Regions from separate parts of the Kitasatospora sp. NPDC091207 genome, predicted to be linked through region 2. Evidence: riboswitches for the same ligand, from Rfam matches in the RefSeq annotation. Region 2 holds a riboswitch; each other region holds the start of a gene.
The links. A riboswitch is a leader RNA that binds a small molecule or an ion and turns the genes downstream of it on or off. The one in region 2 is predicted to bind thiamine pyrophosphate.
Positions count from the first base shown of each region.

Region 1: linked by a shared signal. The riboswitch ahead of thiC (phosphomethylpyrimidine synthase ThiC) and the one ahead of ACIQTO_RS01255 (purine-cytosine permease family protein) in region 2 are both predicted to bind thiamine pyrophosphate.
Region 3: linked by a shared signal. The riboswitch ahead of thiO (glycine oxidase ThiO) and the one ahead of ACIQTO_RS01255 (purine-cytosine permease family protein) in region 2 are both predicted to bind thiamine pyrophosphate.

Region 1 covers NZ_JBIVVS010000001.1:22,753-32,123, forward strand. Annotated here, with positions in the region: partial or broken gene ACIQTO_RS00125 (hypothetical protein) at 1-23, opposite strand, end outside; gene ACIQTO_RS00130 (hypothetical protein) at 729-1,286, shown strand; gene ACIQTO_RS00135 (hypothetical protein) at 1,623-1,769, shown strand; gene thiC (phosphomethylpyrimidine synthase ThiC) at 1,838-3,670, opposite strand; TPP riboswitch at 3,666-3,800, opposite strand; gene ACIQTO_RS00145 (LPXTG cell wall anchor domain-containing protein) at 3,988-5,064, shown strand; gene ACIQTO_RS00150 (hypothetical protein) at 5,168-5,374, shown strand; gene ACIQTO_RS00155 (SPFH domain-containing protein) at 5,478-6,980, shown strand; gene ACIQTO_RS00160 (3-oxoacyl-ACP synthase III family protein) at 7,073-8,083, shown strand; gene ACIQTO_RS00165 (glycosyltransferase) at 8,083-8,832, shown strand; gene ACIQTO_RS00170 (class I adenylate-forming enzyme family protein) at 8,934-9,371, shown strand, end outside.
Region 2 covers NZ_JBIVVS010000001.1:274,765-284,135, reverse strand. Annotated here, with positions in the region: gene ACIQTO_RS01260 (S1C family serine protease) at 1-1,485, opposite strand, end outside; TPP riboswitch at 1,763-1,911, shown strand; gene ACIQTO_RS01255 (purine-cytosine permease family protein) at 1,904-3,370, shown strand; gene ACIQTO_RS01250 (glycerophosphodiester phosphodiesterase family protein) at 3,499-4,323, shown strand; gene ACIQTO_RS01245 (ATP-binding protein) at 4,673-5,326, shown strand; gene ACIQTO_RS01240 (DUF5926 family protein) at 5,573-6,559, shown strand; gene ACIQTO_RS01235 (bifunctional DNA primase/polymerase) at 6,933-7,571, opposite strand; gene ACIQTO_RS01230 (PP2C family protein-serine/threonine phosphatase) at 8,163-9,371, shown strand, end outside.
Region 3 covers NZ_JBIVVS010000002.1:413,268-422,638, reverse strand. Annotated here, with positions in the region: gene pknB (Stk1 family PASTA domain-containing Ser/Thr kinase) at 1-1,381, opposite strand, end outside; gene ACIQTO_RS06550 (thiazole synthase) at 1,486-2,283, opposite strand; gene thiS (sulfur carrier protein ThiS) at 2,286-2,495, opposite strand; gene thiO (glycine oxidase ThiO) at 2,492-3,652, opposite strand; TPP riboswitch at 3,656-3,768, opposite strand; gene ACIQTO_RS06535 (NAD(P)/FAD-dependent oxidoreductase) at 3,892-5,097, shown strand; gene ACIQTO_RS06530 (Rv2175c family DNA-binding protein) at 5,150-5,515, shown strand; gene thiE (thiamine phosphate synthase) at 5,515-6,165, shown strand; gene ACIQTO_RS06520 (polyprenyl synthetase family protein) at 6,224-7,330, opposite strand; gene metF (methylenetetrahydrofolate reductase [NAD(P)H]) at 7,508-8,422, shown strand; gene ACIQTO_RS06510 (hypothetical protein) at 8,558-9,371, shown strand, end outside.

The DNA of each region.
Region 1 (9,371 bases), 250 kb from region 2:
GGCTCACCCGGCGCCAACGGCACGCCCGGCCCCGCAGGACCGGCAGGACCCGCAGGGCCGGCGGGCCCCGCAGGGCCGTCCCAGTCTCCAAGTGGCCACGGCGGTCACGGCGGCCCGGGGCACGGCGACCAGGGTCACGGTGGTCATGAGCAAGGTGATCACGGGAACGACCAGGGCCATCACGGCAACGTGCCGGGCGGCCCCGTGCAGGTCGGCAATGGTCAGGTCGGCAACGGTCAGGGCGGCCATGCCCAGGGCGGCAACGCACCGGGCGCTCCCGTACAGGGCGGTCCCGTGCAGCACCCGAATGAGTCGGGACCGGCACTCGCCGCCACCGGCTCGGGCGGATCGATCGGCCTCCTGGTCGGCTCGACGGCCGCCCTCACCCTGGGCGGTGCACTCGTCGTCCTGGTGAGGCGAAGCGGACGAGCCGCGGCCCGCCGACGGCACTGACCCCGACAAAACCCGGCAGGCCCCGCGGATCTCGCGGCGACGGCGGACGACCCGGCCGGCGCCGATCGTGACCACCCGGGACGTCCGACGACATCAAAAGAGCACCGGCCCGCGACTCCCCCCACGGGACGCGGGCCGGTGCAGTCGGTGGAGGGTCGGTCCGCGATCGGCAGGTAGACCCAGTTGCCCTGCTCCGCGAACTCCTCCGACTTGGCCTGCAGGCCGGCCGGCGCCTCGGCATCGTGACCGGAGGCCACGGCGGAGGAGCCCCCGCCGTGCGCCGCTCGAATCTGCTGGGAGATCTTCGGAGCCTCGGGGAGAAGGCGCAGGCGTTCGGCTGGCTGGTGGTCCATCGCTACACGGACAACGACAAGAGCGCGAGCAAGGAGAACGTCGTCCGCGACGACTTCGAGCAGTTGGTGGTGGACCTCTCCGCCGGACACACCCCCGAGGGCTACCCCATCCACGGCGTGATGGCGGACAACGACGACCGGCTGTACCGACGCCCCGGTGGCTGGGAGCGCTACCTGCGAGCGTTCACCGCTCACGAGCGACGGGTGTACTGGGACTCCAACGGCGTGCAGGACCTCTACGCCGAGGGTTTCGAGATCAAGGGACTCGTCGGTGTCGCGATGTCCCTCGCGGAGACGCGGAAGAAGCAGCGGCGTTCACGCAACAGCCACCGTTACCGATCTCCGCAGCGAACCGCGCTGGATGTGGTACCTCACCCCGCACAAGCTGCACGGAGAGACCGGGCACGCCCTCTACCTGCTCGCCACGGTCAAGGGAAGACCGGTGTCCGACCTTGTGTCCAGACTCCGCCGGGCCGTTGACTCCCAGACCTCCAACCGGGCCCGCTCGAAGGCGATCGACACCGTGCAACTGGCCACAGTGCTCTACCGCCAAGGGGCTCGGGACGAAGCCGAGCACTACGCCCGCACCGCAACCGACTTTCCACCGTGGTCCGCTCCGCACGACTGGATGCCGCACTGGCCGAGATGAGGAGAGCCCAAGCATGACCATCGAAGACGTGATCAAGGAGCCGCCGCCCGTGGCGTCACCGGCCTGCCGGAGCCGTCTCGCCTGACGCACGTCCGGGTGTGGCCGGGCGCGTCCAATGGGTCGGCGAGGTCGGCGAGCCACCCCACAACGAGATGGTGGGCGAAGGCATGTTCGACACGAAGGACGAGGCTCAGGAGGCCGCGTTGAAGGCCGTCGCCGATGGCCGGTCCCTCCTTCTCGCACTGCTGCCGGCCGACCTGGCAGCGACGGCCGAGGAGTGGGCGGAGCCGACTGTCAGCGCCTGGGACGCCTGAGGACACCCGAGCGCACCGGCCCGCGACTCCCCCCTTTGGGACGCGGGACGGTGCGCAGTCAATGGGGCTCAGTCCACCAGCGGCAGGTAGACCTTGTTGCCCTGGGCCGCGAACTCCTCGGACTTGGCCTGCATGCCGGCCAGCGCCTCGGCGTCGAACTCGGTGGCGACGGCGCTGGAGCCGTCACCGTGCTCGTCGCGGATCTTCTGCGAGATCTTCATCGAGCAGAACTTCGGGCCGCACATCGAGCAGAAGTGGGCCGTCTTGGCGGGCTCGGCGGGGAGCGTCTCGTCGTGGAACTCGCGGGCCGTCTCCGGGTCGAGGGCCAGGTTGAACTGGTCCTCCCAGCGGAACTCGAAGCGGGCGTCGGAGAGCGCGTCGTCCCAGGCCTGGGCACCGGGGTGGCCCTTGGCGAGGTCGGCGGCATGGGCGGCGATCTTGTAGGTGATGACGCCGGTCTTGACGTCGTCCCGGTTGGGCAGGCCCAGGTGCTCCTTGGGGGTGACGTAGCAGAGCATCGCCGTCCCCCACCAGGCGATCATCGCGGCGCCGATGCCCGAGGTGATGTGGTCGTAGCCGGGGGCGACGTCCGTGGTGAGCGGGCCGAGGGTGTAGAACGGCGCCTCGTCGCAGATCTCCTTCTGGAGATCCATGTTCTCCCGGATCTTGTTCATCGGGACGTGGCCCGGGCCCTCGATCATCACCTGGACGTCGCGTTCGCGCGCGATCCGGCCGAGCTCGCCCAGCGTCTGCAGCTCGGCGAACTGCGCCTCGTCGTTGGCGTCCGCGATCGAGCCGGGGCGCAGGCCGTCACCGAGCGAGAAGGTGACGTCGTAGCTCGCGAGGATCTCGCAGAGCTCCTCGAAGTTGGTGTAGAGGAAGTTCTCCTGATGGTGCGCCAGGCACCAGGCGGCCATGATCGAGCCGCCGCGCGAGACGATGCCGGTCTTGCGGCGGGCCGTCAGCGGCACGTACCGCAGCAGCACGCCGGCGTGCACGGTCATGTAGTCGACGCCCTGCTCGCACTGCTCGACGATCGTGTCGCGGTAGACGTCCCAGCTGAGTTCCTCGGCCCGGCCGTCGACCTTCTCCAGCGCCTGGTAGAGCGGCACCGTGCCGATCGGCACCGGGGAGTTGCGCAGGATCCACTCGCGGGTGGTGTGGATGTTGCGGCCGGTGGAGAGGTCCATGACGGTGTCGGCGCCCCAACGGGTGGCCCAGGTCATCTTCTCCACCTCCTCCTCGATCGAGGACGTGACGGCGGAGTTGCCGATGTTGGCGTTGATCTTCACCAGGAAGTTGGTGCCGATGATCGACGGCTCCACCTCGGGGTGGTTCACGTTGACCGGGATGACGGCGCGCCCGCGCGCCACCTCGGCGCGGACGTACTCCGGGGCCAGGCCCTCGCGCAGGGCCACGAACTCCATCTCCGGGGTCACCACGCCGCGCCTGGCGTAGGCGAGCTGGGTGACGGAGGCGCCGGACCGGCCGCGCAGCGGGCGGCGCGGCCGGCCGGGGAAGACGGCGTCGAGGTTGCGCAGGTTCCCGCCGCGCGGCGAGGTGTGCTTGATCCCGTCGTCCTCCGGGCGGGCCTCCCGGCCGTCGTACTCCTCGACGTCGCCGCGCTGGCGGATCCAGGAATCGCGCAACGGCGGCAGGCCGCGGCGCACGTCGGCCTCGTACGCGGGGTCGGTGTACTGGCCCGAGGTGTCGTAGAGCGGGACGGTCCGGCCGTTGGTGAGGACGACCTCGCGGTACGGGACGCGCAGGTCGGGGCGGGACCCTTCGCGGTAGGCCTTGCGCCAGGCCGGGGTCGGGTAGCCGGTACCCGTGCTCCCGGTGCCCGTGCTCCCGGCGTCCTGGTTCCGGGCAGACTGCGGCTGTGCATCGAACGTGGTCATCAGACCCTCTACTCCCTACGCCGGCATTACCCGGTCAGGTTCCTGCGGTCGACGCAGCGGTCGGCACGTCCAGCGACGTTCCGGTCAGCGCCCTCTCAGCCCGGTGCTCCGAGCTCCCGTGTCCGCAGGCGGTGTTGCCTGCGCATGACGTCCAACACCGTAGCGAGCGGATCGCCGCTGGTCCAGAGGGGGTCCGTCCCCCGGCACCCGACTCCGGCCCGAACGTTTGATCGTCGACGATACGATCTCCGCGCACGCGTTCGCGCACACGACCGGCACGTCGCCGGAACACCTGCGCCACCATCGGGGGGATCACCATGAGGACTTCGCGCCTCCTTGCCGCCTGTGCGGCCGTTACCGCGAGTCTCGGCCTGGGCCTGGGTGCGGCGTCCGCCGCCCCGCTCGCCGATCCGACCGCGACGCCCGCCGCCGCCGCCTCGAACCCGTCCGGAAGTGCCGCGCCGAGCACCGGACCGACCGGCGACCCCACCGACCCGGCACCGAACACGGCGCCCACCGCCGGCCCGACCACCGGCCCGACCGCGGCACCGACCGCCACGGGCACCACCACGCCGACCACCGCACCGACGGACACGCCGACCGCCACACCGTCGGCCACCCCGACCGGCACGCCGACCCCGACCGGCAGCCCGACGGAGCAGCCCTGCACCTTCGCCCACCGGCCCGTCGCCACCATCCCGGTCAGCTGGAACGACAGCGGCTACCCCGAGCTTTCGCTGGTGAAGGGCGGCCCGGCCGTCGAGTCCACCGTGACCGTCCGCAACACCACGGGCTACGACCTGCCCGAGTTCAGCTCCACGTTCACGGTGATCGGACACGGTGTCCGGAACCTCACCGCGGAGACGAGGTTCCCCGGCGGCGCCTGGAGCACCGGGACACCCGTCGAGGGCAGTGACAGCTGGCTCCAGGTGCCGCTCCAGACCTTCCGGCTCGCCAAGGACGAGTCGCTGACCTTCCGGCTCCGCCTGGCCGCCGGCCGGGACGCGGTCGCGGAGAAGGTGGGCTTCTCCCTGAACGCCCAGTCCTCCTTCACGTACGAGCAGCCCGGCCGGGACTACTGCCGGACCGTCGCGAACGCCTCCGGCGGCATCACCGTCACCGAGGCGACCGGCACGGGCACCACGCCGTCGACGCCCGACCCGACGACCACCCCGACCAGCCCGACCGTCCCCGCCACCGGCACCCCCAGCCCCTCGGCGAGCCCGGCGGCCGGTGGTGGCGGCACCGCCGCCACCGGCGGCCAGGGCACCCAACTGGCCCACACCGGAGCCGGTTCGACCACCCCGCTGGCCGCCGGCGCGGTCGGCGCGGTGGCCGTGGGCCTCGCCACCGTCCTCGTGGTGCGGCGCCGTCGCGAGCACGCCGGGTCCTGAGCCCAGGGCGTTCCCGGTGCCTGTCCGCCTGTCGACCGGCGGACGGGCACCGGCCTTTCGGCGCACCGGTCTTCCGGCCCACCGGGGTGGCACACTGGCCGACATGGTGGGACTGGCGGGGCGGGTCAGCGGGGCGGTCGGCGCGGGGCTGGTCGGCGAGGTGATGGTGCACGTTCCGGAACGCCGGGGCACGGAGGCGTTCCTCGCCTACCTCGCCGTGCCGGGCGACCGACTGCCGGTCGGGACACCGGTGGTGGTGATCGAGTACCAGCCTCCGCGCACGGTCTACGTGGCACCGGTCCTCCCGTGACAGGCTTGTGACGGGCCGTCACGTCCTTTCCCTTCTCTTCGGGTTGTACCGGGCGGACAATCCGAATCGGCGCATCTCATGTGCCGAGAGGGGGAGTTGAACCATGGTGTACGTCATCATCGGGGCAGCCGCCGCGGTGCTGCTGGTGGGAATCACGCTCTTCAAACTCATGTGGCGGGTGGCCGAGCCCAACGAGGCGCTGATCATCTCGGGCTCCCGGCACCGGACCGAGGGGGTCGGGGACGGCCTGGGCTTCCGGATCGTCACCGGTCGGGGGACTTTCGTCACGCCGGGCCTGCAAGGTGTCCGCCGGCTCTCGCTGGACCTCAACGAGGCCGAGCTGAACGTCGAGTGCGTCACCACCCAGGGCATCCCGGTCCGGGTCAAGGGCGTGGTGATCTTCAAGGTCGGCGACGACGACGTCTCGATCGCCAATGCCGCCCGACGCTTCCTGGACCAGCAGAAACTGATCAGCCAGCGGGTCCACAACGTCTTCGCCGGCCACCTGCGCTCGATCGTCGGCGGGCTCACCGTCGAGGACATGATCCGCGACCGCGAGCGGCTCACCGGGGAGACCAGGGCCGCCTCCGGGCTGGAGATGGAGAAGCTCGGGCTGATCATCGACACCCTGCAGATCCAGGAGATCATCGACCCGACCGGCTACATCAAGAACCTCGCCATCCCGCACGCCGCGGCCGTCCAGCGGGACGCCCGGATCGCCCAGGCCCAGGCCGACCGGATGGCCACCGAGGCGGAGCAGGAGGCCGCCGCCCGCAAGGCCGAGGCGACCCGCAACAGCGCCATCCAGCAGTCCGCGTACCAGGCCGAACGCGACACCGCCAACGCCCGGGCCGAGCAGGCCGGACCGCTCGCCGAGGCCGCCTCCCGGCAGGAGGTGGTCGTCCAGGAGACGAAGGTCGCCGAGCTGGAGGCGCGCCGCAAGGAACAGCAGCTGCAGATCGAGGTCCGCAAGCCCGCCGACGCCAAGGCGTACGAGACCCGCACCCGGGCCGACGCCGACCGCGACGCCCGGATCTCCGCCGCGCAGGCCAACGCCCAGGAGACTCAGCTGAAGGCCGCCGCCGAGGCCGGACAGGTCAGGGTCGCGGCCGAGGCGGCGGCGGACGCCACCAGGCTGCGCGCGCTGGCCGAGGCCGAGGCGACCAGGGCCACCGGACAGGCCGAGGCCGCGGCCGCCGAGGCCCGCGGGCTGGCGGAGGCGGAGGCGGCCAAGGCGATCGGGCTCGCCAAGGCCGCGGGCATCCAGGCCCGGGCCGCCGCCCTCGCGGAGAACCAGGACGCGGTAGTGGCCCAGGAGTTGGCGGAGAAGTGGCCGGACATCGTGCTGGCAGCCGCGCAGTCCTTCGGCAATGTCGAGCACATGGTGCTGCTCAACGGCGCCGAGGGGGTGGGCGAGCTGTTCGCCAAGGCGCTCACGATGGGCGGGACCGGCCTCGGTCTGGCCCGCCAGCTGCTCACCACCCTGCACGGGCCGGAGCAGTCGGGCCCGGCCGCGGACGCGGCGACGGCGGTGCCGGGCCCGACGGCGGTGCCGGGCCCGACGGCCGCCGTGGTGCCCGTCCAGCAGATCCCGGTCGAGGGGTGAGACCCTCCCCCGGCACGATTGGGTAGCCGCCCGCGCCCACCTGAGTACCCGTACTCAGGTGGGCGCGGTCCCGCCCGCCGGAGCATGGGGGCATGCACCCAGCAGCCACCGCCCGGATCGGCATCACCGCCGTCGGATCCCACCTCCCCGCCCGCCGGCTGACCTCCCGGCAGCTCCAGGACGAGGTCACCGCCGGCGGCCGGCTCCGGCTTCCGGAGCGGATGTTCGAGAAGGCGACCGGCATCGTCACCCGGCACTTCGCGGCCGAGGGCGAGTACGCCTCCACACTGGCCGTCGGAGCCGCCCGGCACGCCCTGGACGCCCGCGGTCTGGACCCGCGCGACATCGACCTGCTGCTGTACGCCTCCGCCACCCGGGACGTCTGCGAACCCGCGACCGCCCACCTCGTCCAGGCCGAACTCGGCTCCCGGGCCCACGCCCTGGACGTCAGCAACGCCTGCAACAGCTTCCTCAACGGGATCGACCTGGCCCGCGCGATGATCCTGGCCGGCCGGGCCCGGCGCGCCCTGGTGGTCACCGGCGAGACGCCGAGCCGGGCGATGCGCCGCGCACCGGACGGCCCGGCCGACTTCCGGGACGGCTTCGCCGGGTACACCTTCGGCGACGCCGGCGCGGCCGTGGTCGTCGAGGCGGTCGAGCGCGGCGGCATCCTCGACATCGAGACCGAGACCGCCTCCGAGCACTGGGCGGCCGGTGGCATCCCCGGCGGCGGCTCGCGCCACCCGCGCGGCGACGACTACAGCTACTTCCGGGGCGGCGGCAAGGAGTTGCGCGGTGTCTTCGAGGAGATCGGCGGCTCCATCCTGACCAGGGTGGCGGCCCGCACCGGCCTCGGCTGGGACGACTACGCCCGGGTGCTGGTGCACCAGGTGACCGTCCCCTACCTGGAGCGCTTCGTCGAGCTCACCGGGGTACCCGCCGAGAAGCTGGTGCTCACCGTGCCGGAGCTGGGAAATGTCGCCAGCGCCACACTGGGCATCCAACTCGACCGAATAAAGCCGGAACTGATCCCTGGCGACAAGGTGCTGCTGATCGGCCTCGGCGGCGGCGTGAGCCTGATGACCATGGTGTGGGAGGCCTAGTGAACACCGGGACGGACCTGTGGGTGGTCGTCCCGGCCTACCAGGAGGAGGCGCGGATCGAGGACACCCTGACCGCCCTGGCCGCCCAGCGGGACCGCGCGTTCACCCTGCTGGTCGCCGACAACGGCTCCACCGACGCCACCGTGGCGAAGGTCCGGGCCTTCGCCGCCCGGGCGCCGTTCCCGGTCGAGGTGCTGGTCGAACCGGAGAAGGGCGTCGGCTCGGCGATCGACACCGGCTTCCGGTACGCCATCGCGCACGGCGCCACCCTGCTCGCCCGCACCGACGCCGACTGCCTGCCGGAGCCCGGCTGGACGGCGGCCGCCCGGGCCGGGATGCGGGCCTGCGGCGGGCTGGTCTGCGGCCGGGTCACCGCCCGGCGGGACGAGCACGGACCGGCCGGGCGCGCGGTGTTCCTGGTCCTGGTCGCGCTCGGCGCGTTCTTCGGCCGGATCCGGCCCGCGCACCGCCGCCGGCACGGCTACCGCACGCCGTACCGGATGCACGCCGGCAACAACATGGCGATCACCGCCGAGCTGTACCGGGCCGTCGGCGGGATGCCGCGCCGGCCGTCGCCCACCGACCGGATGTTCATCAACCGGGTGCGCCGCCACACCACCGCGATCGTCCACCGCCGCGACATGGTGGTGCAGAACTCCACCCGGCGGATCCGCGCCTACGGCGTGCTCGGCACCGCCCGCTGGTACCTGGAACGCGGCGCGGGCCGGCGCTCGGTGGACGTCCGCTGAACCGGCGCGGGCCGACCCGGCCCACCGGGCTGCCCCGCCCCACCGACCGCAGCCCCACCGACCGACACCCCACCGACCGAAGCCCCGTTGAGGAGGGCCCCGTGCTCGACCGGCTCGCCCACAGCCTGCGCACCGTCCACCCCGACCGGCCCGCCGTCCTGGGCCGGGGCCGCACCGGCGCCACCCGGGTCCGGATCCGCCGCGGCGAACTCGCCGAGCTCGCCGACCGCTACGCCGCCGCCCTGCACGCCCGCGGCCTCGGCGGCGGGGCCACCCTCGGCGTCGCCGTCCGCCCCGGCCCCCGGGCCCTCGCCGTCCTGCTCGCCGCCCACCGGCTCGGCCTGCGCACCGCCGTCCTCGACCCGACCGCCGGGCCGGACGTCCTGGCCGCCCGGCTCGCCCTGGCCCGGCCGGACCTGGTGCTCGCCGACGCCGCCGCCCAGGCGGTGGCCGGCTGGGCCGGACCGCTGGCCCGCCGGGCCGACCTCGCCCTGCCCCGGCTGGCCGCGCTCGGCCCGGTCGCCACCCTCGGCCGCCGG
Region 2 (9,371 bases):
GCCGGGGGTGACGGCCGGGGTGCCCTGGATGTCGCGGGTCTGGATCTGCGCGCCGTCGCCCTTGTAGTCGTCGTTGCGCAGGACGTCCAGCTTGGCGTAGACCGGCTTGCCGGTCTTGATCAGCGTCTCGGCGACCCACTTGGCCTGGTTGATCGGGATGGCGAAGCCCAGGCCGATGCTGCCGGCCCGGCCGGTGCTGGACGTGTTGGACTGGATCGCCGAGTTGATGCCCATCACCGCGCCGCCGGCGTCCAGCAGCGGGCCGCCGGAGTTGCCGGGGTTGATGGAGGCGTCGGTCTGCAGGGCGTTCATGTAGGAGGACTGCGCGCCGGTCTCGTCGCCGGAGGCGACCGGACGGTCCTTGGCGCTGATGATGCCGGTGGTGACGGTGGACTCCAGGCCGTACGGCGCGCCGATGGCGATCGTGGAGTCGCCGACGTTGACCTTGTCGGAGTCGGCCAGCGGAAGCGGCGTCAGCTTGTCCTTGGGCGGGCTGTCGAGCTTCACCACGGCGACGTCGTAGCCCTCGGCGCGGCCGAGCACCGAGGCGTTGTAGGAGCTGCCGTCGGCGAACTTGACGGTCAGTTTGCCGCCGTTGGAGGCGGGCGCGACGACGTGGTTGTTGGTGAGGATGTGGCCCTCGGTGTCGAAGACGAAGCCGGTGCCGGTGCCGGACTCGCCGTTGCCCTGCGCCTTGATGGTGACGACGCTGGGCAGCGCCTTCTGCGCGATGCCCGCGACGGAGCCGGGGGCGGGCTCGTTCTTCTGGGTGTTGTTCGCCTGGACGGTGGTGCTCCTGTGGTCGTCCGAGGCGGAGAAGCGGCCACCGTCGCGGTCCGCGACGGTGACGCCGAGCGCGCCGCCGGCCACACCGGCGACCAGGGCGACGGCCGCGATCAGCGCGATCAGGCCGCCGCGCTTCTTGCGCGGGCCGCCGGGCTCGGGGGCGCCGGGGTACTCGGCCGGGTAGCCGAGCGGTCCGCCCGGGTAGCCCGGGCCGCCCGGGCCGCCGGGCGGGGCGTCGTGGGCGCCCCAGCCGCCGAGCGGCTGGCCGGCGCCGAACGGGTGGTGCGCGGCCGGCGCGGGGTGCGCGGCCGGGGCGCCGTACGGGTCGTGGGCCGCCACCGCGACCGGGGTGCCCGGGGTGGCGTACGGGTTGGCGACCGGCGCGGCGGCGGGGGCCGCCACCGGGGCCGCGGGCGCGGCCGGCACGGGCGGCAGCACCGGCGGAGGTGCGTCGATGTACCCGGCCTCGGCCGCGACCGGCGCGGGAGCCGGAGCCGCGACCGGTTCGGCCGGAGCGGCGGGCGCCGGCTCCGGGGCGCCGACCTTGCTGAACGCCAGCGTCGGCGTGAACCCGCCGGACTCCGGTGTGGCCGGGGCGGCGGGCGCCGGACCGTCATGAGCGGGACCCACGACCCCCTGGCCGTCGGAGGGCTGCTCCCCCTGTGGCCCGGTGGGCCCAACCTCGCGCTCGGTGCTCACGGACGACCTCCATAGCTGACAGGACCAACGACCATAGTTTTTCGCACACTCGATTCGATTGCCGTAAGGACCCCTCTGAAGAAGTCATAAGAATCCTTAGCCCGGCCCGACAACGGCCCCCTCCGGCGCCCCCCGACCAGCCGCCGGCCGGCCCCGGGCAGGACCCTCAGGACGCCCCGCTGAACACCCCTCGGGGCACGCCCCGCGCGTCCCGCGATGCGGACCGCCCGACGCCTGGCCTTGGCGTTCACCCCCGCGCCGGTTAGCCTGTCGCTCAAAACTGACACGCGGGAGCTTGGACCCACCAGGCTGAGAGTGCGCCGGTCGACCGTACGCCACGGCATCCGTGGACGGACCGTCGAGGGGGCGCAGACCGCCGGAACCTGTCCGGGTAATGCCGGCGTAGGGAGTATCGGCCATGCCGCCTGCTTCGCCATCCTCTTCTTCGGGCGCGCCCGCGTCCAAGGATTTCCCCGAGTCGTCCACCGCTCCTTCCGACGTCGCCGACGGCGCACCCGGTTCCACGGGCACCGCCACCGCCGTGCTGGACCACCCGGAGCGGACCGACCGGGTCGAGGCCCCGTTCGTCCTGGACACCGAGCCGCCGCGCACGCTGCGCTTCCGGGACCACTTCGCGCTCTGGATGAACCTCGGCGTCAGCCTGATCGGCTTCACCACCGCCGCCACCGTGCTCGGCGCGCCGGGCAGCGAGCTGTCGCTGGCCGCCGCCGTGACCGCGATCGCCGTCGGCACCGTGGTCGGCACCGCGATGCTCGGCGTGGCCGCGCTGATCGGGGCCCGGACCGGCGCACCGGCGATGGCCAACCTGCGCGGGCTGTTCGGGACGAAGCTCTCCTACGTGCCGACGGTGCTGAACATCGTCCAGTGCATCGGCTGGGGCGTGTACGAGCTGCTGGTCATCGCGATGGGCGCGCAGACGGTGGCGCACACCGAGGGCTACCGCTGGGTCTTCGTCGTGCTGGCGGGCGCGGTGACCACCGCGCTGACCATCTGGCCGCTCGGCGCCATCGCGGTACTGCGCCGCTTCGTCGCCGCCGCCGTCGCGGTGGCGATGGTGTACTTCACCGTCCAGCTGGGCCGGGGCGGCGTGTCCGACCCGGGCGCGGGCAACTGGCACGGCTTCCTCCGGGCCACCGACGCGATGATCGCGGTGTCGATCTCCTTCGTCCCGCTGGCCGCCGACTACACCCGGCACTCGCGCACCGCCCGCTCCGCGTTCTGGGGCAGCTTCTCCGGCTACACCGTCGCCCAGGTCTGGTGCTACGTGCTCGGCCTGGTCGCGCTGCTGCAGGCCGACGGCGACGCCACCCGGATCTTCGACTCCTTCCTGGGCGTCTGGGCCGGCTGGCTCTTCCTGCTGGTACTGGTGCTGCGCGAGACCGACCAGTCCTTCGCCAACGTTTACTCGACCGCGATGTCGGTCCACAACCTGCTGCCGAAGGTGGACCGCCGGGTGCTGACCGGCGGCACCGGTCTGCTGATCACCGTGCTGGCGCTGCAGATCACCGAGTTCACCGATTCCTACTACGCCTTCCTGGGCCTGATCGGCTCGGTGTTCGTGCCGATGTTCGCGGTGCTGGCGGTCGACTACTTCCTCGGTGCCGGACGGCGCGGCTGGAACCTCGCCGCCGACGCGCCGTCCCGCTGGCTGATGCTGCTGCCCTGGGCGCTCGGCTTCGCCGTCTACCAGGTGATCGCGCCGACCGCGATCGCCGGCTGGTGGACGGACTTCTGGACGTCCGTCCAGGAGGCGCTGCACTTCACGCCCCAGGAGTGGACCTCGGCCTCGCTGTTCGGCTTCCTGGTGCCGGCCCTGGCCACCTGGGCGCTCACCCCGCTCACCCGGCGCACCACCGCGGCCTGACCCGACCGGCCCGACCGGCCCCGGGCCGAACAACCGCGCACCGCGCACTGCGCACCGCGGCGAAGACGGCCCCGCAGGTTGGGGTCGTCTTCGCCTCGGTGTCACTTCCGCCGCCTATCGTGGACGGCGTGACCAGCCCCGACCTCTCCCCGGCGGCGGCGCGCACCGCGCCGTCCGTCCAGGTGATCGCCCACCGCGGTTCCTCGCACGCCCTGCCCGAACACACGCTGGCGGCCTATCGCCGGGCGCTCGACGAGGGCGCGGACGCGGTCGAGTGCGACGTCCGGGTGACGGCCGACGGGCATCTGGTCTGCGTGCACGACCGCCGGATCGGCCGGGTCTCGGACGGCCGCGGCACGGTCTCCTCGATGACGCTGGCCCAGTTGGAGGCGCACGACTTCGGCGCCTGGAAGACGGGCGAGCCGAGCCGGGACCCGGCCCTGCGCGGCGTCCTGCGGCTGGAGAGCCTGCTGGAGCTGGTCACCGACTGCGGACGCCCGGTGGACCTGGCGATCGAGACCAAGCACCCGGTCCGTTTCCGCGGCCGGGTGGAGGCCGAGCTGCTGCGGATGCTCGACCGGTTCAAGATCGGTGGGACGCCGGAGGGCGACCGCCCGCAGGCCCGGATCATGAGCTTCTCCTCGCTGGCCCTGGCCAGGGTGGCCGCTGCCGCCCCGGAGTACCCGCGGGTGTTCCTGTTCGAGCGGACGCTGCCCCTGCAGGGCCGGCTGCGGCCCGGCGCCGCGCTGCCGGGCGGGGCCCGGATCGCCGGCCCGGGCATCGACCTGGTGCGGGCCAGGCCCCGGCTGGTGACGCGGCTGCGGGAGCTGGGTCACCAGGTGCACGTCTGGACCGTGGACGAGCCCGCCGACGTCCAGCTCTGCCTGGAGCTCGGGGTCTCGGCGATCATCACCAACCGCCCGGCGGAGGTGCTGGCCCAGCTCGGCCGGTGAGCCGTTCACCGCCTGCGGGCCCCGTGGACCTCCGGGCCGGCCCCTCGGGCCTCGGCCGTCCCCCAGAACCCACCGGGCCCGTTGGCCACCCGCCACACTCCGGCCTCGTCCGACACGTCGGCCCACCGGTCGGCGATCGTTTTGGTAGGGACTCAAACCTTTCCCTGTCGTTTTCTGGCGGAGATTATGCGTTCCCGCGACAGAGGGTGAGCGCGGAATCACCTGCCGCGCACCGTGCGTCGCCCGGCTTGAAATGTCCGCGCGGGATCGCCGCGCGGTCGTTTCCGACGCATTACCAAGGGGCATCCATCCCTCGGCATACGCTGAAGGAGGTCCGGGGGTGGCGTTGATGGTGGCGCGTGAAGTGCCGACTTCATCGACCATGGCAGTGCCGCACGGCCCATCGAGTGTCGGGGTCGCACGGCGCCGACTGCGTCGAGATCTCGGTGACCGGGAGATACCCGAACCGGTCATTGATGATGCTGTTCTGATCCTTTCCGAGCTGCTGAGCAATGCATGTCGTTACGCACGGCCACTCGGCCCGCTGCCCGTACTCGGACGCAACGCCCGGGCGGAGATCGTCGACCAGATACTCGTCGGCGTCCCGTCGGGCCCGGCCGAACCGCTCAGGGCGCCCGGCGCCCCCTCGTCGAGCACGTCGGGCACATCAGGTGCCTCAGCCACATCAGGTGCCCCGGGCCCGTCGCACGGGTCCCCGGCCCGGCCCGACGACGGCGAGGGCGACGGCGGCGTCCTGGTCCGCTGGCAGATGCACGCGGACGGGATCCTCACCCTGGAGGTGACCGACGGCGGTGCGCAGACCCGGCCGTCCCCCGCCAGCCCGTCGCTGACCTCGCGCGGCGGCCGCGGGCTGAGCATCGTCGACCAGCTGGCCAGCGACTGGGGCGTGCGCGACGCGCCCGGCGAGGTCACGGTCTGGGCCGCCCTGCCCGCCCGGGCCCGCCACGCCCGGCGGACCGGCGGTGACGCCCGCAGCGCCTGACCGCGGCGGACAGCGCTCCCGCCCGGGGCCCCTCGGGTACGGCGGCGACCGCCCCCCTCCCGCCCCCGTGCGGCGGGCCCCGCGCCCCATCGCGCGCCCGGCCGGCGCGGTCCGGCGGCCCCCGGTCCGGTGCCGCCCCGCCGCCCCGTCGCGGGGCACTCCCCGCCCCGGCGCGTGCCCACGTGCCGGGGGAACGTCAGTAGGCTGCCCGGAGCACACCGAAACCGTCCCCGGGAGAGCCGCACCATGGGCAAGAAGGCCGCCAAGAAGGCGCCGCAGCGCAGCCAGTCCACCACCGCCGTCACGGGTGAGATCCCCGTGGTCGGAGCCCGCGAAGACTGCCCGTGCGGTTCGGGCCGCCGGTACAAGGCCTGCCACGGCCGGGAGGCCTCGCACGCCGTGCAGGAGCTGGTGCACCGCCCGTTCGAGGGCCTGGCCGGCGAGGCCGACTGGGTCGCCCTGCGCGAGCTGGTCCCGGCCGCGACCGTGCCGCTGACGCTGGCCGCCGGGGTGGCCGAGGCCGCCAACGGCGAGGTCCCGTCGGTGACGCTGGCCACCGTGCTGCCGCTGGCCTGGCCGGCGCTGCGCCGCCAGGACGGCTCGATCCTGCTCGGCCTGCAGACCCAGTCCGCCTCCGGCGACCTGAGCCGCGACCTGGCGGACGCGCTGGAGCTGGCGCTGGCCGCCGAGCCGGGCTCGCCCGTCCCCGCCCGCCGGACCGTCCCGGGCGGCCGCCGCCTGCAGGACCTGCTGGACACCTCCGCCGACTTCACGCCCGCCGTGCACACCGGCTTCGAGTTCTGGCTGGAGGACGCCGAGACGGCGACGGGCGAGGTGGCCGCCTCGCTGGAGCGCGCCAACGCCTCGGCGATCCCGACCGAGAAGCTGAGCAGCGTGGACTCCGCGTACTGGTGCGGCACCCCGGACAAGAACCACCTGCGCTGGGTGATGACCGTGCCGGAGGAGCAGCTGCTGGACGCGCTGGCCCGGCTCACCGCCGCCGACCAGTCCTCGCTCGGCCCGGACACCCGCCTGGTCGGCTCCTTCCGCGCGCACGGTCTGACCGTCCCGGTCTGGGACCTGCCGCTCGCCATGACCGGCACCGACTGCGAGAAGCCGGCCGCCGAGTTCGCCGAGCGGCTCGCCGCGACGCTGGCCGAGCCCGCGCCGCTGACCGGTGAGGAGCGACGGGCGCGCGCCAACCTGGTGAACCGTCAGGTCACTTTGAACTAAAGGTCACTCGGATCCGGGTGATACGCGTCACATTGGCCGCTGGTACCGCAATTTCCGGGCGGGCAGGGGCTCTTGGAAATTGGCGCGGGCGCGGATCCTTGTTACTGTCTAAAGAGTCCGGTCGCTGGTGCATCCCCCGTCGCCAGCGGCCGGATCTTTTGTTTTCCGGGCCCGGCCGGTGAACCGTGCCCGATCAGCGCCCGGTTCGATCAGCACACCGGCCCGACCGGCACCCCGGCCCGCGCCGCCGCCGCCCGTGAACGCCTCCGGCCCGGGCCCCCGCCGGCGCACCGGCCCGGCGCCGACGAAAGCCGTGACGGAAGCCCGGCGGCAGCCCGGCCCGCGCCGCGACGGAAGCCGGCGGAAGCCCCGGTCAGTACGCCGAGCGCCCGCTGTCCAGTTGCACCGTCGCCTCGACCAACTCCCCCAGCAGCGGCCCGACCTCGGGCAGCCACACGCCGCCGTCGGCCGCCGGGCGCGGCGGCAGCACCCAGCGCACCCCGCCGCCCGCCCCGCCGCCGGGCGGCAGCGGCAGGAAGCCGCCCGACCCGTGGTACCGCAACGAGCCCGGCACCCAAGGCAGTTGGGCGAGCATCTCGCCGAGCGTGTCCAGCGAGTAGGGGGCCACCAGCATCGCGTAGCGGCCGGGCATCGACAGGACCGGGCCGAGCGGGAGCCGCAGCGCGGCGAGGTAGGCCAGTGCCCGGGCCCCGGCCGCCGCGGGCAGGCTGACCGCCGAGACCGTCCGGCCGGTCGCCGCGAGCACCGGCGCGTCCGGGCTCTGCCGCTCCCACCACCAGCGCACCATCCGGGCATCGGTGGTGGCCGCCAGCAGCGGCGGGTCGTGCGGATGGGCGCCGGGCACGGAGCACTCCTCGTCCCCGCACGAACAGTGGCCGTCGAACGACAGCGTGCCGGGAACCACCGGCCAGCGGTGGTCGACGGCCGCGGCCAGGGCGGCGGCCAACCGGGTGGAACGGGCCGCCGACCGGCTCCTCGAGTTCTCGCGCATGACGCTCGTTCCTTTCCGTGACCGCTCGGGTCGCTCCGGCCCCGCCTGCCCAGGCCGGGGAACGCCGCACCGGCCCGAACCGGGCCGGTGGGCTCGGCGAGCTGCGTGGCGGGGGTGGAGCACGGTGTGGAGCACGACATGAAAGAGCCGTGGATCAGAACAGCCCTTGGAACGAGAATCCCGTATGCGACCGGATGGACGCCGCCCGGGCGCGATTGGTTCCACCGTACGAGTGAGTGACTTCCGGCCGACCCGGCCGACGGGCGGCGAAAGCATACGATCCGGACGGCCGTGGGGGTCGTCGTGACGGTTCTGCCCGTTCTCCGGCCGCTCCATGCCCGCGGGCCCGGCCGGGGCGCGCACGAACGGAGCGGGCCCCCGACCGGGGCCCGCGGGATGTGGAACCGGCCACCCGCGCCGTCATGGATCTGGACATGCCCCGAATGGCCTGTGTAGAAGTGGTGGCATTGCTGTCGATCAATGACGAGTAGTAGCGAATCGAGGCGAATCACGCCCTTTGGCCGTGCTCGCTCCAATCGGCCGTACCTGGGGGTCCCGCATGGCACGTACCACCGCGTCAGGAGTGGCGGCATGACCGAGTCCCACCCACCGTCGGCATCCTCCGAGCCGGGCGATCCCCGTCGCCCCCGCGGGCTCTCGGTGCTCGACCACCCGGGCTTCCCCGGGGCCCCCGCCGAACCGGCCGGGCAGCAGGCCTGCCCCGGCGACGAAGCCCGGGTGCGCGCCGAGCCGGCCGGCGCCCCGGAGGCCCGCACCGCACCCCCGGGCGGCCTGCAGGACCGTTTGGCCGGACGGCTGTCCGATTTCACCAGCCTCCACGAGCACACCGAGCGGCTCGCCCGCGCCCGCGGCCTCACGGCCACCCTGGAGGCCGTGCTGGCCTCCGGCACCGCGCTGCTCGGCGCCCACCGGGCGCTGCTGGTCACCACGCTGCCCGGCGGCGGCCCCAGCCAGCCGGTCGGGTACGGCCTCGACCGGGCCAGCCTCGGCGCGCTGGAGACGGTGCCCACCGAGCAGAGCCTGGTCGCCCGGCTGCTGCGCGAGCACGACCGGCCCGCCGAGCTGCGCTCGCACGACCTCGCCGACGACCCCGCGATCGGCGCCCGGCTGCGCGAACTCGCCGCCCACCTCGGCCTCGGCGGCTGTCACGGGCTGCCGCTCGCCACCGAGGAGGACGGCCCGCTGGCCGCCGTCCTCTGGTTCTACGACGAGCCCGCCGAACCCACCGAGCGCCAGCGCGAGCTGGTCCGCCGGTACTGCGACGTCGCCGCTCCGCTGCTGGCCAAGCAGCTGGAAGCGGAGCAGGTCCGGCGGACCACCGAGGCGCTGCGCCGCGGTCTGCTCCCGGACCGCCTCCCGCAGCCCGCCGGCCTGCGACTGGCCGCCCGGCTGGTCGCGGCCGGGCTGGACCGCTCGATCGGCAGTGACTGGTACGACGCCATCCCGCTGCCGGACGGCACCGTCGGCCTGACCGTCGGCAGCGTCTCCGGCGACGGCCCGGGCGCAGGCCCCGGCTCCGCCCCGGGCGCGGCGGCCGCGATGGGCCGGGTCCGGGCCGCGCTGCGGGCGTACGCCGTGCTGGAGGGCGAGGACCCGGTCTCCGTCCTCGGGGATCTGGAGCTGCTGCTCAAGACCACCGAACCGGCCCGCAGCGCCACCGCCCTCTACGCCTGGATCGAGCCGGACGAGCGCCGGATCACCCTCGCCGGAGCCGGGCACTGCCCGCCGGTGCTGGTCACCCGGCAGGGCGCCGAGTTCGTGGAGACCTCGCTCTCCGCG
Region 3 (9,371 bases), on a different contig from region 2:
TCCGCTTCGGCCCCCGGGAGACGGTGACGGCGACGGTGTCGCTCTTGCGGGCCCGCGCGCCGACCCCGGGGTCGGTGGAGATGACCTGTCCGGCCGGGACGCTCTCGCTGTACACCTCGGTGAACCGCCCGTGCATCCCCGCGCCGTCCAGGACCCGCTGCGCCTCGGCGCGGTCCTTGCCGATCACGCCGGGCACCGTCGCGTACAGCGCGCCGGAGAGCGCGTAGGTGGTGCCGCCGACCAGCAGCACCACGGCCGTCAGGACGCTCGTCCAGATCAGCGGCTTGCGCGGGAGGCGGCGCCACCGGCCCGGGCGCCGGGTGCGCACCGGCGGCGGCTCGTCGTAGGGGCGCGGCTCGGTGAGCAGCTGCTCCATCACCTCCGGCGGGACGTCCAGCACACTGGTGCGCTCGACCGGGGGCGCCGCGACGGCCGGCCGGATCACCGAGGTCGGCTCGCTGGTCGGGTACCGCGGGCTGGGCCGGGTGGAGGCCGGCGGCTCGGCGTCCAGCTGGGTCGGGGTGAGCGCGCGGCGGACCCGCTGGAGGGCGGCCAGCAGCTCGACCGCGTCGTACGGGCGGGCCCGCGGGTCGCGCGCGCAGGCCCCGGCCACTATCGCGTCCAGTTCGGGGACGACGCTCGGCACGGTCAGCGAGGGCGCCGGGACGTCCTCGTGCAGGTGGCGGTACATGACCTGGACCGGGTTCTCGCCGGTGTGCGGGCGGTGGCCGGTGAGCATCTCGTACAGCAGGATGCCGGCCGCGTAGACGTCCACCCGCTGGTCCGTCCCGGCGCCGGGACGGATCTGTTCGGGGGCCAGGTAGGAGACGGTGCCGAGGACGGTGCCGGTGGTCGCGGTGCCGGAGCTCGCCGCGCCGTCGCCAGCGTTCAGTACCCGGACCAGGCCGAAGTCGGCGACCTTGACCAGGCCGCCGTCGGTGATCAGCACGTTCTCCGGCTTGACGTCGCGGTGCACCAGGCCGGCCCGGTGGGCGGCGCCGAGTGCGGCGAGCACCGGCTCCAGGATGTCCAGGGCGGCCCGGATGGACAGGGCACCCCGGTCGCGGAGCAGGTCGCGCAAGGTCCCGCCGGGCACGTACTCCATCGCGAGGAACACGTTGGCGCCGTCCGCGCCCTGGTCGAAGACATTGACCACATTGGGGTGCGCGAGCCGGGCCACCGCCTTGGCCTCGCGGATGAACCGGCCGGTGAAGTCCTGGTCGCCGGCGAGCGAGGGGTGCATCACCTTGACCGCCACGACCCGGTCGAGCCGGGTGTCGGTGCCCCGGTAGACGGTGGACATCCCGCCGGCCGCGATGCGCTCCTCGACCCGGTACCGGCCGTCGAGCAGAGTACCGATCAGCGGGTCGTGCAGTGCCATGTCCACCTGGCGAGTCTAGGGCCCGGGGCCGGTACCGGCCCCGGGAGACACCGCTCCCGGGGCGGTCTGTGCCCGGCCTGTGACACCGCCGGGGCGCCGCCGGCTCAGAACGCCGGGCGCTCGCGGGTGTCCAGATCGGCCCGCCCGGCCATCGCCGAGGAGGCCTCGGCGTGGAAGCGGCGCGGGATCCGGCCGGCCCGGTGGGCGAGCCGGCCGGCCTCGACGGCGTGCCGCATCGCGTCGGCCATCAGCACCGGCTCCTGGGCCCGGGTCACCGCCGAGGCCAGCATCACCGCGGCGCAGCCCAGCTCCATCGCCAGGGCCACGTCCGAGGCGGTGCCGGCGCCCGCGTCCAGGATCACCGGGACGCGGGCGCTCTCCACGATCAGCTGGAAGTTGTGCGGGTTGCGGATGCCCAGGCCGGAGCCGATCGGTGAGCCCAGCGGCATGATCGCCGCACAGCCGACGTCCTCCAGCTTCCGGGCCAGCACCGGGTCGTCGTTGGTGTAGGGGAGGACGGTGAAGCCGTCGTCGACCAGCGTCTCGGCCGCGTCCAGCAGCTCGATCGGGTCGGGCAGCAGGGTCCGTTCGTCGGCGATGACCTCCAGCTTCACCCAGTCGGTGCCGAGCGCCTCGCGGGCCAGCCGGGCCGTCAGCACGGCCTCGCCGGCGGTGTAGCAGCCGGCCGTGTTGGGCAGCACCCGGATGCCGTTGCGGGTCAGCACGTCCAGCACGGAACCCTGGGTGGTGGCGTCGACCCGGCGCATCGCCACGGTGGTCAGCTCGGTGCCGGAGACCCGCAGCGCCTGCTCCAGGACCTCCAGGCTGGGGGCGCCGCCGGTGCCCATGATCAGGCGCGAGCCGAAGGCCGTCCCGGCGATGGCGAACACGTCGTCGGCCATGGTCAGCCCCCCTGGACGGCGGTGAGGATCTCGACCCGGTCGCCCGCGGCCAGCCGCGTCAGGGGCCAGGAACCGCGCGGCACCACGGCCTCGTTGAGCGCGGCGGCGACACCGGAGTTGGCCCGGCTGAGGGTGGTCACCACCTCGGCCAGGGTGGTGGCGGCGGGTACCCGTCGGGGTTCGCCGTTGACGGTGAGTTCGATCTCGCTCATGCGGGGACCTTCGTGGTGAAGCGGGTGGGGGAGAACGGCTCGGCGAGCGCGGGCGTGCTGCCGGTGGCCAGGTACTCGGCGACCAGGTCGGCCGTCACCGGGGTGAGCAGGACGCCGTTGCGGTAGTGGCCGGTGGCGGCGACCAGACCGGGCAGGGCGGTCGGCCCGAGCAGCGGCGCGTTGTCCGGCGAGCCCGGGCGCAGCCCGGCGGAGGTCTCCACCAGCGGCAGCTCGGTGATACCGGGGACCACCTCGTGGGCGTCGCGCAGCAGCTCGTACACCCCGCCGGCGGTGACGGTGGTGTCGTAGCCCTGCTCCTCGCTGGTCGCGCCGATCACCAGCTCGCCGTTCTCCCGCGGTACCAGGTAGAGGTGCTGGCCGCGCACCACCGCGCGGACGTTGCGGGAGAGGAACGGGCGGTAGGCCGGGGGGATCCGCAGCCGCAGGATCTGGCCCTTCACCGGGCGGATCGCCGGCAGCACGCCCTCGGGCAGGCCGGGCAGCAGATGGCTGCGGGGGCCGGCCGCGAGCACGGTCCGGTCGGCGGTCAGGGTCCGCGCGTCGCCCAGCCGGACGCCGACGGCCCGGCCGTCCTCGACCAGCAGCTCGGTGGCCTCGGCGCGGTGCAGCCGGACGCCCGCCCGCTCACAGGCGAGGACCAGGGCCTTGGCCAGCCGACGGCCGTCCACCTGGTGGTCCTCGGTGACGTGCAGGCCGCCGCGCACGCCCGGGGCGAGCATCGGCTCCAGCTTGCGGGCCTCCCGGCCGGTCAGCCACCGCGAGTCGAGGCCGAGCCGCCGGTGGAAGGCGTGCAGCTCGCGCAGCTCCTCGCGGTCGTCGGAGTCGAGGGCGACGGCCAGGGTGCCGCACCGGCGGTAGCCGGTGTCCTGGCCGCCGGAGGCCTCGGTGAGCTCGGCGGCGAAGGCCGCGTAGCGCTCGTTGGAGGCCATGCCGAGGCGCAGCAACGGCTCCTCGCCGTACTGGAGCTCGGTCACGGGGGCGAGCATGCCGGCCGCGACCCGGGCGGCGCCGCCGCCCGGGTCCGGGTCGACCACCGCGATGTCCCGCAGCCCCAGCCGGGCCGCCCGCCAGGCGACGGCGAGGCCGATGATGCCGCCGCCGACGACCAGCACGTCGGCGTGGGTTCCTGCTGCCAAGCGTGTCAAAGTCGCTGCTCTCCCTTCGCCGGTATGACCCGGATCAGGTTCGGACGGTCGCAGGCCGTGTCAGCCCGCCTCTCAGCCCGGTCCGCCGGGCTCCCGTGATGGTGCCCCCACCATAACTCCGGGGGTCATCGCCGCTGAAGGCGCGTACGAGGGGTGGACGGCGGGGTGGGCGGCGGGGCCGGGGTGGGGTGGCGGACGGCCCTCCGGCGCCCCCGGCGGGCGCCAGTACAGTGACGGGCGTGGCAGAGCTGAGCGGGACGGATCAGGCGGTCGTGGTCGGGGCGGGGCTGGCCGGGGCGCACTGCGCCGCGGGCCTGCGGCAGGGCGGGTGGCGGGGGCGGATCGTCCTGGTCGGCGAGGAGCCGCACCCGCCGTACGACCGGCCGCCGCTCTCCAAGGAGGTGCTGCTCGGCAAGGCCGACGCCACCCCGCTCGACCTGGACTTCGCCCGGCTGGGCGTCGAGCTGCTCACCGGCCGCCGCGCCACCGGGCTCACCCCCGGCGTGCTGCGCACCGACGGCGGGGACCTGCCGTACGACTCCCTGGTGATCGCCACCGGCGCGGCCCCGCGCGCCCTGCCCGGAGCCGAGCGGGCCCACCTGCTGCACACCCTGGACGACGCGCTGGCGCTGCGTGCCCTGCTCCGCCCGGGCCTGCGCCTGGTGCTGGTCGGCGCCGGCTGGATCGGCGCCGAGGTGGCCACCGCCGCCCGGGCGGCCGGGTGCGAGGTCACCGTCGTGGAGGCCGGCCCGGCGCCCGTCCCCGGCGTGCTGCCGGCCGGGATCGGCCACGCGATGGCGGCCTGGTACGCGGAGGCCGGCGTGGAGCTGCGCTGCGGGGTGGGGGTCGCCGCGGTCGAGGCCGGCGCGGTGCTGCTGGCGGACGGCTCCCACCTGCCCGCCGACGAGGTCGTGGTCGGCATCGGGGCCCGCCCGGCCACCGGCTGGCTGGCCGGCTCCGGAGTCGCGCTGGACGAGGCCGGCGCCGTCCTGGTGGACGAGCGGCTGCGCACGAACCTGCCCGGCGTCTACGCGGCCGGCGACTGCGTGAGCTACCCGTCGGTCCGGGCCGGCGCCCGGTTGACCGTCCAGCACTGGGACCACGCGCTGCAGTCCGGCGGGGCGGCCGCCGCCGCCGTGCTCGGCGCGGACCTGCCGTACGACCCGGTTCCGTACTTCTGGTCGGAGCAGTTCGGTCGGATGGTTCAGTACGCCGGGCGGCACGGCGAGGGCGAACAGCTGATCCGGCGCGGCTCCCCGCAGGACCCGTCCTGGGCGGTGCTGTGGCTGCGCGACGGCGTGCTGAGGGCCCTGCTGACCGTGGACCGCCCGCGCGATCTCACCCAGGGCCGCCGGCTGGTCGAGCGCGCCGCGGTGCTCGATCCGGTCCGGGCGGCGGACCCGGCGGTGGCGCTGAAGTCGGCCGTCGCGGGGTAGTCCGGACGGACGCCTGGTGCGCGGCGGGCCGTGGAGGTGGCAGTCTGGTGACGTGAGTGAGATCGAAAGCAAGATTGAGTCCCTGGTCACCGAGTGGATGTACCTGCCCGACATCTCGGAGCAGTGGGGGGTCCGGGTCACCGAGGTGCGTGACCTGGTCAAGCACGGCGGGCTGATCGCCGTCCGGCGCGGTCCGAACAAGTCGCTCCAGGTACCGGCCGCGTTCATCGACGGCCCGGGGCTGGTCAAGCACCTGTCCGGCACGCTGACGGTGCTGCGCGACTGCGGGTACAACGACGTGGAGATCCTGGAGTGGCTCTTCACCGAGGACCCGTCGCTGCCCGGCAGCCCGATCCAGGCGCTTCAGGAGAACCGCGGCACCGAGGTGAAGCGCCGCGCCCAGGCGATGCTGATCTGATGGCGGCGGACACACCGCGCCGGCGGCTCGCCGACGCCCGGCTGTACCTCTGCACCGACGCCCGCCGCGAACAGGGAGACCTCGCGGACTTCCTGGACGCGGCGCTGGCCGGCGGGGTGGACATCGTCCAGCTCCGCGACAAGGGCTTGGAGGCCAAGCAGGAGCTGGCGGCCCTGGAGGTCTTCGCCGACGCCTGCCGCCGCCACGGGAAGCTGCTCGCCGTCAACGACCGCGCCGACGTCGCGCACGCGGCCCGGCCGGACGTGCTGCACCTCGGGCAGGACGACCTGCCGGTGCTGGCCGCCCGGGCGATCCTCGGCGGGGACGTGCTGATCGGGCGCTCCTGCCACGCCGAGTCCGAGGTGGACGCGGCGGTCGCCGAGCCCGGTGTGGACTACTTCTGCACCGGCCCGGTCTGGCCCACCCCGACGAAGCCGGGCCGCCACGCGCCCGGCCTCGGCCTGGTCTCCTACGCGGCGGGGCGGACCACCGACCGGCCGTGGTTCGCCATCGGCGGCATCGGCCTCGACAACCTGGACGAGGTGCTGGCGGCCGGTGCGAGCCGGGTCGTGGTGGTGCGCGCCATCACGGCGGCGGACGACCCGAAGGCGGCGGCCGCCGCCTTCGCCCGGCGGTTGCGCGCGCTCTGACCGGACGGCCGCCGCCGTCCCCGGTACTTCCCGGTCCGCCCGTTTTCGGACAGGTGGATCAGTACTTGCGGACGGTGGCGGCCTCGGCCAGCGCCAGCAGCACCTCGCGGGCCCGCTCGTCGGCCAGCGGCGCCGCCGCCAGCGCGGCCAGCGACTGCCGCATCAGCTCCTCGATCCGCCGCTCCACCCGCTCGGGCGCGCCGCTGCGCCCGACCAGCTCGCGCAGCCGGGCCACCTCCTCGGGTGCCAGGTCCGGCGCGCCGAGCCGTTCGTCCAGGTGACGGGCGTCGGCGGCGGGCAGCCCCCGCATCGCGTGCGCGACCAGCAGCGTCCGCTTGCCCTCGCGCAGGTCGTCGCCGGCGGGCTTGCCGGTGACCGCGGGGTCCCCGAAGACGCCGAGCAGGTCGTCCCGCAGCTGGAACGCCTCGCCCAGCGGCAGGCCGAACGCCCCGTACGCCTCGACCAGCTCCGGACCGGCGCCCGCCAGCAGCGCGCCGACCTGCAACGGCCGCTCGATCGTGTACTTGGCCGACTTGTAGTGCAGCACGGTCTGCGCCCGGTCCAGCGCGCCCTCGTCGGTGGAGTCGCCGGCGACCGGCTCCAGGACGTCCAGGTACTGGCCGACCATGACCTCGGTGCGCATCAGGTCGAACGCCGGCTTGGCGGCCAGCACGGCGGCCGGCTCCAGTCCCGAGCGCAGGAACAGCTCGTCGCACCAGATCAGCAGCAGGTCACCGAGCAGCACCGCCGCCGAGGCGCCGAACTGCTCGCGGTCGCCGCGCCAGCCGCTCGCGCGGTGCAGCGCCTCGAAGCGCCGGTGGACGGAGGGCAGGCCGCGCCGGGTGTCGCTGCGGTCCATCAGGTCGTCGTGGACCAGCGCGCTGGCCTGCAGCAGCTCCAGGGCGGCCGCGGCGTGCGCGATGCCCTCGCCGCGGCCGCTGCCGCCGGCGCCGCGCCAGCCCCAGTAACAGAACGCCGGGCGCAGCCGCTTGCCACCGTCCAGCAGGAAGTCCCGCAGTGCCTCGACGGCGGGTGCCAGCTGCGGGGAGATCTTCCCCAGCAGGGCCGACTGGCCGTCCATGAACCCCGCGAGGGCGGCGTTGACGCGCTCGCGCACGTCCTCCACGTCAATCGGGTTGGCCGGCCGGTTGCTGGACGAGGTCACGATGAGGCTCCGGAGGTTTCGCTGGGGGTGCGGCAAGCGTAGCCGGACGGACGCGAACAGCTGTACGGACGCGACTCCGACGCCCCCGCGGGTGGAAAGCGGAACGCTGTCCGTCGATTGTCTCAATAGCTGGAACCGAGTTGTCCGTGCCCTTCGACCGACGGTTAACCTGCCAGCATGGCACTCGGCATCGCTACCACCAGAACAGACCGCGCGTCGACGGTCCGCGAGCTGCTGGCGGCCGGCAAGCGGTCCTTCTCCTTCGAGTTCATGCCCCCGCGTACCGAGGTCGGTGAGCAGCGCCTCTGGGACGCCATCCGCCGCCTCGAACCGCTCGACCCCAACTTCGTCTGCATGACGTACGGAGCCGGCGGCTCCTCGCGCGAGCGGACGGTCAACATGGTCGGCCGGATCGCCACCGAGACCACTCTGACCCCGGTGGCCCACCTGACCGCGGTGGACCACTCGGTCGCCGAGCTGCGCAACATCATCGGCCAGTACGCCGACCAGGGTGTCCGCAACGTCCTCGCCGTGCGCGGCGACCCGCCCGGCGACCCGACCGGCGAGTGGGTCAGCCACCCGGACGGTGTCACCTACGCCTACGAGCTGGTGGAGCTGATCAAGGGGATCGGCGACTTCTGCGTCGGCGTCGCCGCCTCGCCGAACATGCACCCGCGTTCGACCGACTGGGACGAGGACATCCGGCACTTCGTGGCGAAGTTCCGCTCCGGGGCCGACTACGCGATCACCCAGATGTTCTTCGAGGTCGACGACTACCTGCGGCTGCGCGACCGGGTCGCGGCCGCCGGCTGCGAGGCGCCGATCATCCCGGAGATCATGCCGGTCACCAACGCCAAGCAGCTGGAGCGCTTCCCGCAGCTCAGCGGGTCGGCCTTCCCGGCCGACCTGGAGCGGCGGCTGCGGGCCGCGATCGACGACCCGGCGGCGCTGCGCGCGATCGGCATGGAGCACGCCACCGCGATGTCCGAGCGGCTGCTGGCGGAGGGCGCTCCCGGGCTGCACTTCATCACGCTCAACCACTCGACCGCGACGCTGGAGATCTACCAGAACCTCGGCCTGCACCAGCGCTGATCGGCCGCCGTTCCCGGACCGCCCGGCCCTCGGGCGGCCCGGGAACGCGATGCGGTACCCGGGCCGTTCAACCGGTACAGTCGCCGCACACGCGCGGCGCGCGCGGGCACGCGACTGCTGGAGGTATGCGGGCGGATGGGCATCGGATACCTGCTGCTGTACGCCGCGTTGGCGGCGGTGGCGCTGTGGCTGCTGGCCGAGCTGCTGCTGCAGAACCGCGCCCCGGTGCACTGGCGCGCCCTCGCCCTGGCCGGCTTCCTCGGGGTGGCCGCCGGGATGGCGGCCGGCTCGGTCGTGGTGATCGGCGCGGGCGCCGCGCTGTTCGCGGCCGGCCAGACCCTCGTCACCCTCTCCGTGAAGCGCGGCTACGCGGCCGGCTGGTCGCTGCGCCGGGCCGACGGCGGCCTGCCCGGCCCACTGGCGAAGGTGCCCCTGCTGGGCGCGCTGACCGGTGGCGCGGCGGTGGCCACCGCCGTGGCGGCCGACCGGATCGGCACGGTCAGCGCGGTCGAGGAGAGCCCGGCACCGGTCGCGGTGGCCGAGGAGGTCCCGGCCGTCGAGCAGACCGCCGCCTTCGAGATGCAGGAGCTCGCCGCGGACGGCGTCTACGCCCCCGGCTACTACGAGCAGCAGCAGCCCGTCCCGCAGGCCCAGCCCGACCAGTACGCCGAGGCCTACCAGGCCGGCTACGACGCCCCGCAGCAGCAGCCCGCCTGGGACGCGAACGCCCAGCAGCAGTGGCAGACCCAGCAGCAGCCGGCCTTCGCCTACGACCAGGGCTACGGCACCTACCAGCAGCAGCCGGACCCGTACGCCGGGTACCAGCAGCAGCAGGTGGACGCGTACGGCGCCTACCAGCAGCAGCACGGCCAGCAGCAGCCCGACCAGTACGGCTACGACCAGCAGGCGCAGCAGGGCCAGCAGGCACAGCAGCAGTGGCAGCAGCCCC